DNA from 3 places in the Marinomonas maritima genome. Region 1 is predicted to be linked to each of the others. Evidence: predicted binding sites of a transcription regulator. Region 1 holds the regulator's gene; each other region holds the start of a gene.
The links. The regulator PhoB, encoded in region 1, activates phosphate uptake and scavenging genes when phosphate is short. The targets are predictions, from matches to a motif close to TGTCATANNNNTGTCANA.
Positions count from the first base shown of each region.

Region 2: M3I01_RS03580 (esterase-like activity of phytase family protein) is a predicted target of PhoB. The motif match lies at 1,321-1,338, and genes of this name have one in related genera.
Region 3: M3I01_RS12200 (phosphatase PAP2 family protein) is a predicted target of PhoB. The motif match lies at 1,793-1,810, and genes of this name have one in related genera.

Region 1 covers NZ_JAMZEG020000004.1:415,657-418,844, reverse strand. The annotation lists gene M3I01_RS17090 (response regulator) at 1-132, shown strand, start outside; gene phoR (phosphate regulon sensor histidine kinase PhoR) at 185-1,528, opposite strand; gene phoB (phosphate regulon transcriptional regulator PhoB) at 1,525-2,220, opposite strand; gene ubiA (4-hydroxybenzoate octaprenyltransferase) at 2,305-3,159, opposite strand; gene M3I01_RS17070 (chorismate--pyruvate lyase family protein) at 3,156-3,188, opposite strand, start outside.
Region 2 covers NZ_JAMZEG020000001.1:730,512-733,699, reverse strand. The annotation lists gene M3I01_RS03580 (esterase-like activity of phytase family protein) at 1-1,252, opposite strand, end outside; gene M3I01_RS03575 (isocitrate lyase) at 1,431-3,032, opposite strand; gene M3I01_RS03570 (malate synthase G) at 3,111-3,188, opposite strand, start outside.
Region 3 covers NZ_JAMZEG020000003.1:28,503-31,690, reverse strand. The annotation lists gene M3I01_RS12215 (5-carboxymethyl-2-hydroxymuconate Delta-isomerase) at 1-11, shown strand, start outside; gene M3I01_RS12210 (phospholipase A) at 49-1,038, shown strand; gene M3I01_RS12205 (hypothetical protein) at 1,146-1,718, shown strand; gene M3I01_RS12200 (phosphatase PAP2 family protein) at 1,879-2,394, shown strand; gene M3I01_RS12195 (MJ1255/VC2487 family glycosyltransferase) at 2,391-3,188, shown strand, end outside.

The sequences.
Region 1 (3,188 bases):
AACTACTACATACAATCGGTTGCCACGACAGAGAAAAAACACGATTCCACGTTTTTGACTGTGATATTGAGTTTGATCGATCAAGACAGTGAGAAAGAAGCGTTTATAAAGCAGTTATTTGACAGTTTATAACCCCACCCTAACCCTTGTATCTCTCCCCTTAATAAGGGGAGGGGGTCATATTTTATTCTTGAGCATTTGAAGGTATTTCATTGTGGGATGTGATGGCGGGAATATTGTCCGTGCGTGTTCTACTGGCGGGAAAATGACAGGAAAAAGTGCTTCCTTGACCGGGCTCACTGCGTATTTGCAGTTTGGCGTCATGGTGTAATAAAACATGTTTTACGATTGCCAATCCAAGACCCGTGCCGCCTGTCTTTGATCCTCGACCCTTATCCACTCTGAAAAAACGCTCTGTTAAGCGTGGAATGTATCTTGGATCGATACCTAGTCCAGAATCTTTGACTGAAAAAACGCCGTTGAATTCACTCGATTCCCACTTAATCGTGATATCGCCGCCATCCGGTGAATATTTAATGGCATTGACGATAAGGTTCGAGAAGGCACTGTATAGCTCTTTATAGGAGCCGTACAGACGGGCTTCCTCAGGGATATTGACTATCAGCGTATGCTTTGCGTTCAAGATGGCTTCTGTGGCGTTGGTAACGGACTGTACTAAGTCTGAGACCCTGTGCCACTGGTTTTCTTCGCGCTTGTCGTCGCTTTCTAAACGAGACAACAGTAAGAGATCTTCAATCAGTTGCTCCATCCGTTCAGATTGCTCAGACATATTCACAATGCCTTTCTGCATGCTTTTCGGCAGACTGTCTTTAAACATGTCGAGCGTTTCTAAATAGCCTTTTATGACGGTGAGTGGCGTTTTTAATTCATGGGAGGCGTTGGCAACAAAGTCTTTGCGCATTTGTTCCAGTAAATGTAAGCGGGTCACGTCACGTACAAAAATCAGGTGATCGTTCTTATCGTACAAAGTGGTTTGAATTTCCAAATAGACGCCGTCTTTCGCTGGAGATTTGATAATCAAGGGTTCGCCAAATCGCTTTTGGCTGAAATAACGGAAAAACTCAGGACTACGGACAATATTAGTGATTACTTGGCCGCGATCTACTGGGCGCATCAGGCCAAGAAAGTGTGCTGCAGAGTTATTCCACCACTCTAAATTGCCTTGGTTGTCGGCCATGATAACGCCTTCTTTTAAGGCGGTTGTGGAGCTTTCTATTCGCGTTAGTGCTTGGCGCATACGGCGCTTGGACTTGCGCTGTTTTTTATGCAAACGATATACGGCATCAAAGACTTCGCCCCAAATGCCGCTGGCTTCTGGTGGCGCTGCGCGACCAGAATGGCGTAACCAATAATGAAATTGATACAGTTGATACAGCTGCCAGTATAAAGACCCCAATACGTACAGCAGTAAAACACCTAACAATTGCCCAATAATAAGGCCTATCACAACACAAGCCGCGAGACCTGCTAACCAAGTAATAATGGTGTTTCGCCAAATCGTTTTCATAGGGGCCTTTTTGCTGAGAAGCGGTAGCCAGTACCTCGTACTGTTTGTATCAAGGAATCGTGAGTGCTACCAATGGCTTTTCGTAAGCGACGTATATGAACATCAACCGTACGCTCTTCAACGTAGACATTGCCACCCCATACTTGATCCAACAGCTGAGCTCTTGAATAAGCACGTTCTTGGTGGGTCATCAAAAATTTTAATAAGCGATACTCTGTTGGCCCCATTTCTAATGGGCGAGTACCAATAGTGACTCGTTGGCTGATCGGATCAAGGATCAAGCCTTCTATTTCGATAGGCTCATCAACGCCTTGAGGTGTCGCTCGTCGTAATACAGCCTTGAGTCGCGCAACCAGCTCACGTGGTGAGAAAGGTTTGGTGATGTAGTCATCAGCACCTACTTCTAGACCTTGGATTTTATTGTCTTCTTCACTTTTTGCGGTCAGCATAATGACTGGAATTTCAGCGGTTGTGCTGTCTTTTTTGAGTCGGCGAGTCAGTTCAATACCGCTACCACCAGGCATCATCCAATCGACCAAAATAAGATCTGGTCGATGATCGACAATGATTTCATGGGCTTGCTGAATGTTTTCAGCTTCTAAATATTCGTAGCCCGCCATTTCGAGTGCTATAGCGATCATTTCGCGTATAGACGACTCGTCATCAATAATTAATACTTTTTTACCGGTCACAGGATTTATCCTCATCTCAGGAACGGTTTCATTAAAGCGGCCTAATGTGACAGTTTGGTTAAAATGTCACAACTTTGCCATATATTACAAAAAATAGTTTACTGTTAGGCCGATGAAAACACAGAAGCCAACGCGATTATTGTCTAAAAAAGAGCGAAAACAGGCTTGTCTATCGCGATTTTTTGCTTGTTTAAACTGCAAATAAAAGAGTACTACACAAACTAGCAAAGACACAAAATAGGGCCAACTCAGTCCTGCGAGTAAGCCAATCCATGTTAATAAGGACAGGGTTAACCCTTGCAAACAAAGAATGACGAACAAGTCGTATTCTGCAAATAATATAGCAGTAGATTTCACGCCAATTTTGAGGTCATCTGGACGATCAGTTATTGCATAATACGTATCGTATGCAATCGTCCAAAAGCAGTTTGCTACGAATAACATCCATAATTCTGGGTTGGTTAAATCACCGCCTTGCGCACTGTATGCCATAGGGATAGCCCAAGAAAAAGCCAATCCAAGAAAAAGTTGTGGCAGATGAGTGTATCGCTTCATAAAAGGGTACAGAGCAGCCAGCCCTAAGCCGACGAATGACAGCAATATGGTCTGTAAATCGGTAAACAGTACCAAAATAAAACTCAGTACGCAGAGTGCGGAAAAGAGTAAAAGGGCTTCTTTTTCTGACACACGACCAGAGGGTAAAGGCCGATTCTTTGTGCGATCAACGCTTCCATCGACTTTTCTATCGGCGTAATCATTGATTACACAACCCGCTGAACGCATGCTAAAAACGCCCAATATAAAAATGATGAGCAGATGCCACTCAGGCATGCCATCAGCGGCAAGCCATAATGCCCACAACGTCGGCCACATTAATAAAAATGAACCAATAGGGCGGTTAAATCTCGTTAATTCTGCGTAATTTTTTAGTTTACTCATAAAAATCCAAACAGCGGTTTTAGGTGGTT
Region 2 (3,188 bases), on a different contig from region 1:
TATCATGTGGATAAGAAACGGCTTTTACCATGTCGATCACCAGCGCTTTACTGACCGGTTTAATGCCTTTTTCTGCTAATGCATCCCAACCATATGTGTTGGCGAATTGCTCTAAGGTCAATCCATCAATCATCAAGCCGTGACTCTCATCTCGCTTGATAGAACTCGATAAAGCAACACTAGAAAGCGGTGTACCGGTACTTAAGTCAATACGATACACATGCTTCTGAGCCTTTGGGTTGGCTTTAGACTCACCATTTGGTCCACCTAATAAGAAGCTGCCATCACGTTCAATGACCAAAAATTGATTAGCGGTCAACGTAGAAATCTCAGAATTTGCATTTTCGGCTTTTTCTTGGCGGTATAAGTATTGCTCAGTATTACCATCCGTTAAGTTCACTGTTACGATACGAGTCAAGTTGCCCTTTTGAGCCGCTTTATCTGGATTTTTCATGGTCGACTGCATAATACCCACCAAGGTGGTTTCATCTGGCGAAATGGCTAAACCTTCCATTCCACGATTCGCCCGACGATGTTGGAATACGGCAGGTAAATGGAACACATTGCGAGTATCGTTTTTAAACGCGTTAATTCGGCCGATTTCTACGCCATTACTATCAAAGTGAACAATATGGGGACCATACTCATCACTCACCCAAAATGTACCATCTTTTAGCGCGACTAAACCTTCACCATCTAAACCGTAATCATCCAATTTAATAGGATTCGTGTCCTTGTCATAAGGTTTACTGTCATTCATTAAAACGGGTTGTCCATTGGAATGATACGGCGTTTCACCCGTGCCACCTAATGCAGACGTATTCGGTAAACCAGAGATTAAACTGCCTTCTGGGCGTTTGAGTAAAATACTTCTTACCATAGAAATAGAGCCATCAGATTCTACTTCGAACAAACCAATACGTGGCGTATAAGAAGCTACAGGGAAGCTTTTCCCTTTACCGTATTCGCCCGTGTAATTCGCGTTTGGACCACGATCGGTTAATGCGTAAAACTGATTCGATTGGTTCGGATTCACCGTCATCGCAGAGCCAAAACCACCATTACGAATGTCAAAGGGCTGATTGGTTTTGCTATCAATAAGGTCCCCACGCAATACAGAATAAGGCAATTCACTCCCCTGCTTCGAAACATTATCCACAAAACTAGGTGCCGCTTGCGTCATTGCATTATTTGCACAACCCGATAAAACACCAATTGAAATCAAACTAACCAACCAAATCTTACCCGTCATTTTCAACCCCTATTAATGTGATAGCACTGCCGTGCTTTGATTATTTTCACCATAAGATAAAGGCTAGCCATGACGGTTTGATGACCTCGAATTAAAAAAACGTTTCCAATAAAAAAGACCAGCAGGGGGAAGACTGCTGGCCTTTGATATCAATACAATCAGATTATTATTCGTTTAATCAGACCGCGAATTGATTCATTGTATTGTCTTTGCCTGACGCTTTAAGCGCTTGCGCTCCAGAAAAGTACTCTTTGTGATCATCACCCATGTTTGATCCAGACATGTCTTGGTGCTTCACACAGGCTAAGCCTTGACGAATTTCTTTACGCTGAACTTCTTTTACATAGCCCAACATACCCATTTCACCAAAGTAATCTTTCGCTAAATTATCCGTAGACAATGCCGCAGTATGATAAGTAGGCAAGGTAATCAAATGATGGAAGATACCCGCTTGCGCCGCGGCGTCTTTTTGGAAACAACGAATGCGCTCATCTGCTTCGGCCGCCAATGGTGTGGCGTCATAGTCTTGTGACATCAATTTCTCACGTTGATATTGCGCTACGTCCTTGCCTTCCGCTAACCATGCATCAAACACTTGCTGACGGAAGTTAAGCGTCCAGTTAAATGATGGGCTGTTGTTATAAACCAATTTGGCATTTGGCATCACGTCACGAATACGATTCACAATCGACGCGATTTGGCCTATGTGTGGCTTTTCCGTTTCGATCCACAATAAGTCTGCTCCGTTTTGCAAAGACGTAATGCAATCCAATACCACGCGGTCTTCACCGGTATTCGGTTTAAAACGCACCAAACCATTCGCTAAGCGAGTTGGCTTAATCAAACGATCGCCCAGTTTGATCGCCATATCGCCAGATTTCATTTGCTCAAGAGACGTCACTTCTTCACCGTCTATAAAAGCATTGTATTGCTCAGCCAAATCACCAGCCGTTTGTGAAACTGGGATCTTTTGCGTCAAACCTGCACCCAAAGAATCAGTACGCGCAACGATGACACCATCGTCTACACCCAGCTCCATAAAGGCATAACGCACTGCGTTAATTTTCGCCAAAAAGTCTTCGTGGGGCACGGTTACTTTACCATCTTGATGTCCGCATTGTTTCGCGTCCGACACTTGGTTTTCGATCTGAATACAGCAAGCGCCTGCTTCAATCATCTTTTTCGCCAACAGATAAGTGGCTTCTTCGTTGCCAAAGCCGGCATCAATGTCTGCGATTATAGGTACAACGTGCGTTTCAAAGTTATCAATTTTATTCTGCGCTGCTTGCTCGCGGACTTGGTCACCTGCTTCTCTTGCGTCATCCATTTCTTTGAATAGATGCTGTAGTTCACGAGCATCGGCCTGCTTCAAGAAAGTATATAATTCTTCGATCAAGGCTGGCACTGAGGTTTTTTCATGCATAGACTGGTCCGGCAAAGGTCCAAATTCAGAGCGCATCGCCGCGACCATCCAACCTGACAAGTACAAGTAACGACTGCGTGTAGTGCCAAAATGTTTCTTAATCGAAATCATTTTCTGTTGACCGATAAAACCATGCCAGCAACCCAAAGACTGAGTGTAATTTGCTGAGTCTTTGTCGTAACTAGCCATGTCTTCACGCATAATTTTAGCGGTGTATTTGGCGATATCTAAACCCGTATTAAAGCGGTTTTGCAATTGCATTCTAGCCACAAACTCAGGGTTCATTGCCGCCCACGTTGGGCCTTGTTGATTGATTGTATTACTCGCTTGCTGGGTTTTATTGTTATAAGTTTGCATAGCATTTCTCACTTTTTAGGTTGTCTAAATTAATCAATTTGTAACGCTCAAATGTTTAAACTTTTTCAATTCGCTCGCTTAACTCGTTTCTTTCATCTGCACGCGATAAGCATGAAGCAATGGCTCGGTGTAACCGTTAGGCTGAATAACACCTTT
Region 3 (3,188 bases), on a different contig from region 1:
ATTCTGAATAGTCATGGCAAATACTCTCGTCAAAAAAGGTTTTACATAATGAAAGTTATCATGTGCTCAATGTTGTTTCTTCCAAGTTTGCTTTGGGCTCAAGTTGAATCTTCTGAAGTAGACGATAGGTCAAAGGCGGAGGCTGATAACGTGCTCGTTGCGGTGGAGGAAAAGGATGAGCCTTACTCACCTGAAGAGCCAGAAGTGCCAGAATCGATTGCAAAACGTGCTAAAGAGGCCAATGGGTTATTTCAACAGAGGGAAGACAGAGAAACGGCCACGGTAAATAATCCGTTTGTTATGACACCTCATAAGCCGAATTATTTTTTACCGTTTGCGTATACCTCCAATCCAAATGATCGTGCTTTTTTAGGTGAAGACAGTGACTCGGAAAGTTTGCAAAGCGTTGAATTTAAATTTCAACTGAGTGTGAAGTTCCCCGTTGCTTATGACGTAGTTGGGCGAAATAGCAGTTTATGGTTTGCCTATACTCAGCAAGCCTATTGGCAGGCATATAACAGCAATATTTCTGCGCCTTTTCGTGATACCAATCATGAACCTGAAGTCTTTATCGTTACGAAGCCGAAACATGGCTTTTTGGGCATTAAACCGGAATACGTTTCATACGGCTTTAATCACCAATCTAATGGCCAGTCTGGGGATTTATCACGCTCTTGGAATCGATTCTATGTAGATTTTTTGTTTGAGGCAGGTGATACCGCATTCTCTTTTAAGCCTTGGTATCGAATTTCTGAAAGTTCAAAAGTAGATGACAATCCTAATATCGAAAAGTATTTCGGTTATGGAGAGTTGAATGTGATACATGTTATTGATGACTACAGCATTGATATCATGCTGCGAAATAACCTTAAGTCGTCTGATAATAGGGGCGCACTTCAGGTTGGTTTTAATTTTCCCCTATGGGGAAAAACACGTGGTTACATCCAATATTTTAATGGTTATGGACAATCTCTATTGGACTACAACCATCAAACACAATCACTTGGTATCGGGATTATGCTGACTAACTGGCTGTAGTTCGAAGGCTTTATCGTGTCCATAGAATTTATAGTGTCATTAAATTGTCATTATTTCGTCATTTTTTGCTTTTAAGGTGGGTATCAATCTAACTTAGGAGCTACACCATGAAATTGACATTTTTACCTGTTGTAACAAGTTTAGTCGCGCTTACATTACTAACCGCCTGTGGTGGTGAAATGGTTAAAAAAGATGAGGCAAAGCCGATGGCTGAAGCTGCGTCTTTGAATAACGAAGACTTGTACGAGGTTCATCATGATGGACGGATTTATATTTTTGATGATCGTGCTGTCTATGAAGAATTTCTACAAGTTGGCGAAACTTCATATCGCAAAGTTCGTATTGGTGCAGGCCCAAAGGGTGAAACGATTGTATTTGGTTTAACGAATGCGGATAAAAAGAAAATGTCGGGCATTGCCTCAGTTGATATGTACGATGGTGCATTAGACGCGGCGACACCTTTTTATGGTGAAATGCGAATAGATGGCCGAATTTATGTTTTTGGGTCCTTACAAGAAATGAATAGCGCGCGGATTGTTGGTGAAGTGCCTCTGCGTTATACGGATATCGGATCTGGGCCAAAAGGCGAGACCGTTGTGTATGCTTTGAACAGCAGCAATAAAAAAGTTAAGCCTGAAGCGATGATTGCGTTGTTTCATAAAATGAATGATATGAAGTAATTAATTTGGTTAAAATTTAAAAAATGCCTCGTCATTACGAGGTATTTTTTTGTCTGCGTTTTACCGTGTAAGGGTGTCATTAAGTTGTCATCTAAGTGCCACGGAACTGACATTTTACTGGTCTATGTTGAAAGTAAGACAAAATCAGTGAGGTGACAAAATGAATATACTCCAAAACATTCATGCATTTGATGTACAGACTTTTTATTGGTGTATGGCACGCAAACATAGAGCTAAGTTAACCCAGATAGGGCGCGCTATATCGTTTTCAGCGGATGGCCCTATGTATGCTTTGGTTGCTGCACTGGTTTGGCTGGCAGGATTTGAGACATTAGTTTGTGTATTAGCCTTTGGTTTTTTGATTGAGCGCGCCGTATATTTTATTTTAAAGCGAGGTTTTAAGCGTCATCGTCCTGCCGATGCGTTAGATGACTTCAGTAGTTTTATTATTCCATCTGATCAATTCTCTTTTCCTTCAGGCCATACATCAGGCGCATTTTTTATTGCGTTCTGTTTGAGTGAGTGGTTTCCAAGCTTGAATGTGATGTTGTATTTCTGGGCTGCTAATGTCGCTTTATCGCGTATCTTTCTAGGTGTGCATTTTCCTACGGATACGGTGATTGGTGCTTTATTAGGCAGCGCTTGCGCTGCAGTGGCAATAGGCGTTTTAGTATGAAAATTCTTTATGGCGTTCAAGGTACCGGTAATGGTCATATTACCCGAGCAAGAGCCATGGCGGCAGAAATGTATGCAGCAGGCTTTAGGGTGGACTTTGTGTTCTCCGGTCGTCCACCGGAAGACTATTTTGATATGGCGGTATTTGGCGACTATCGAACGTTTCAAGGCTTAAGTTTTGTGGCCCGAAATGGACAGTTAGATCTGTATGCAACCTGCAAGAATGCGCATTTTTTTATGCTGTATCGAGACATTCGGGCACTGGATACGAGAGGTTATGATTTAGTCATCACTGATTTTGAGCCTATTGTTGCATGGGCTGCTAAACGTCAGGGTGTGCCTTGTATTGGTTTTGGTCATCAATATGCGTTTAAATATGATATTCCGCGTTATAAAAAGAATTTTATTGCACAATGGATTATGTCGAATTTTGCACCGGCGGATACGCAACTAGGCGCTCATTGGCATCACTTTGGTTATCCTATTCTACCTCCTCTTATTCATGCTCAAGAAATGAAAAATATCACTGATCCTGATCAAGTATTGGTCTATCTACCTTTTGAGAACAGTGAGGCGGTACTAGATTGGCTTGATGGCGTTCCTAACTATCATTTTCGCTTTCACTGTAAAGACATTGAACCCGGTATTTATGGCAATGTTGAAGTATTTCCATTTGGACGAGAGTTGTTTCAAAAAAATTTAAGCGAATGCGAATCTGTGTTGTGTAATGCCGGGTTTGAGTTGAATTCAGAGGCATTACAACTGGGTCGACGCATTTTAGCGAAACCGTTAAAA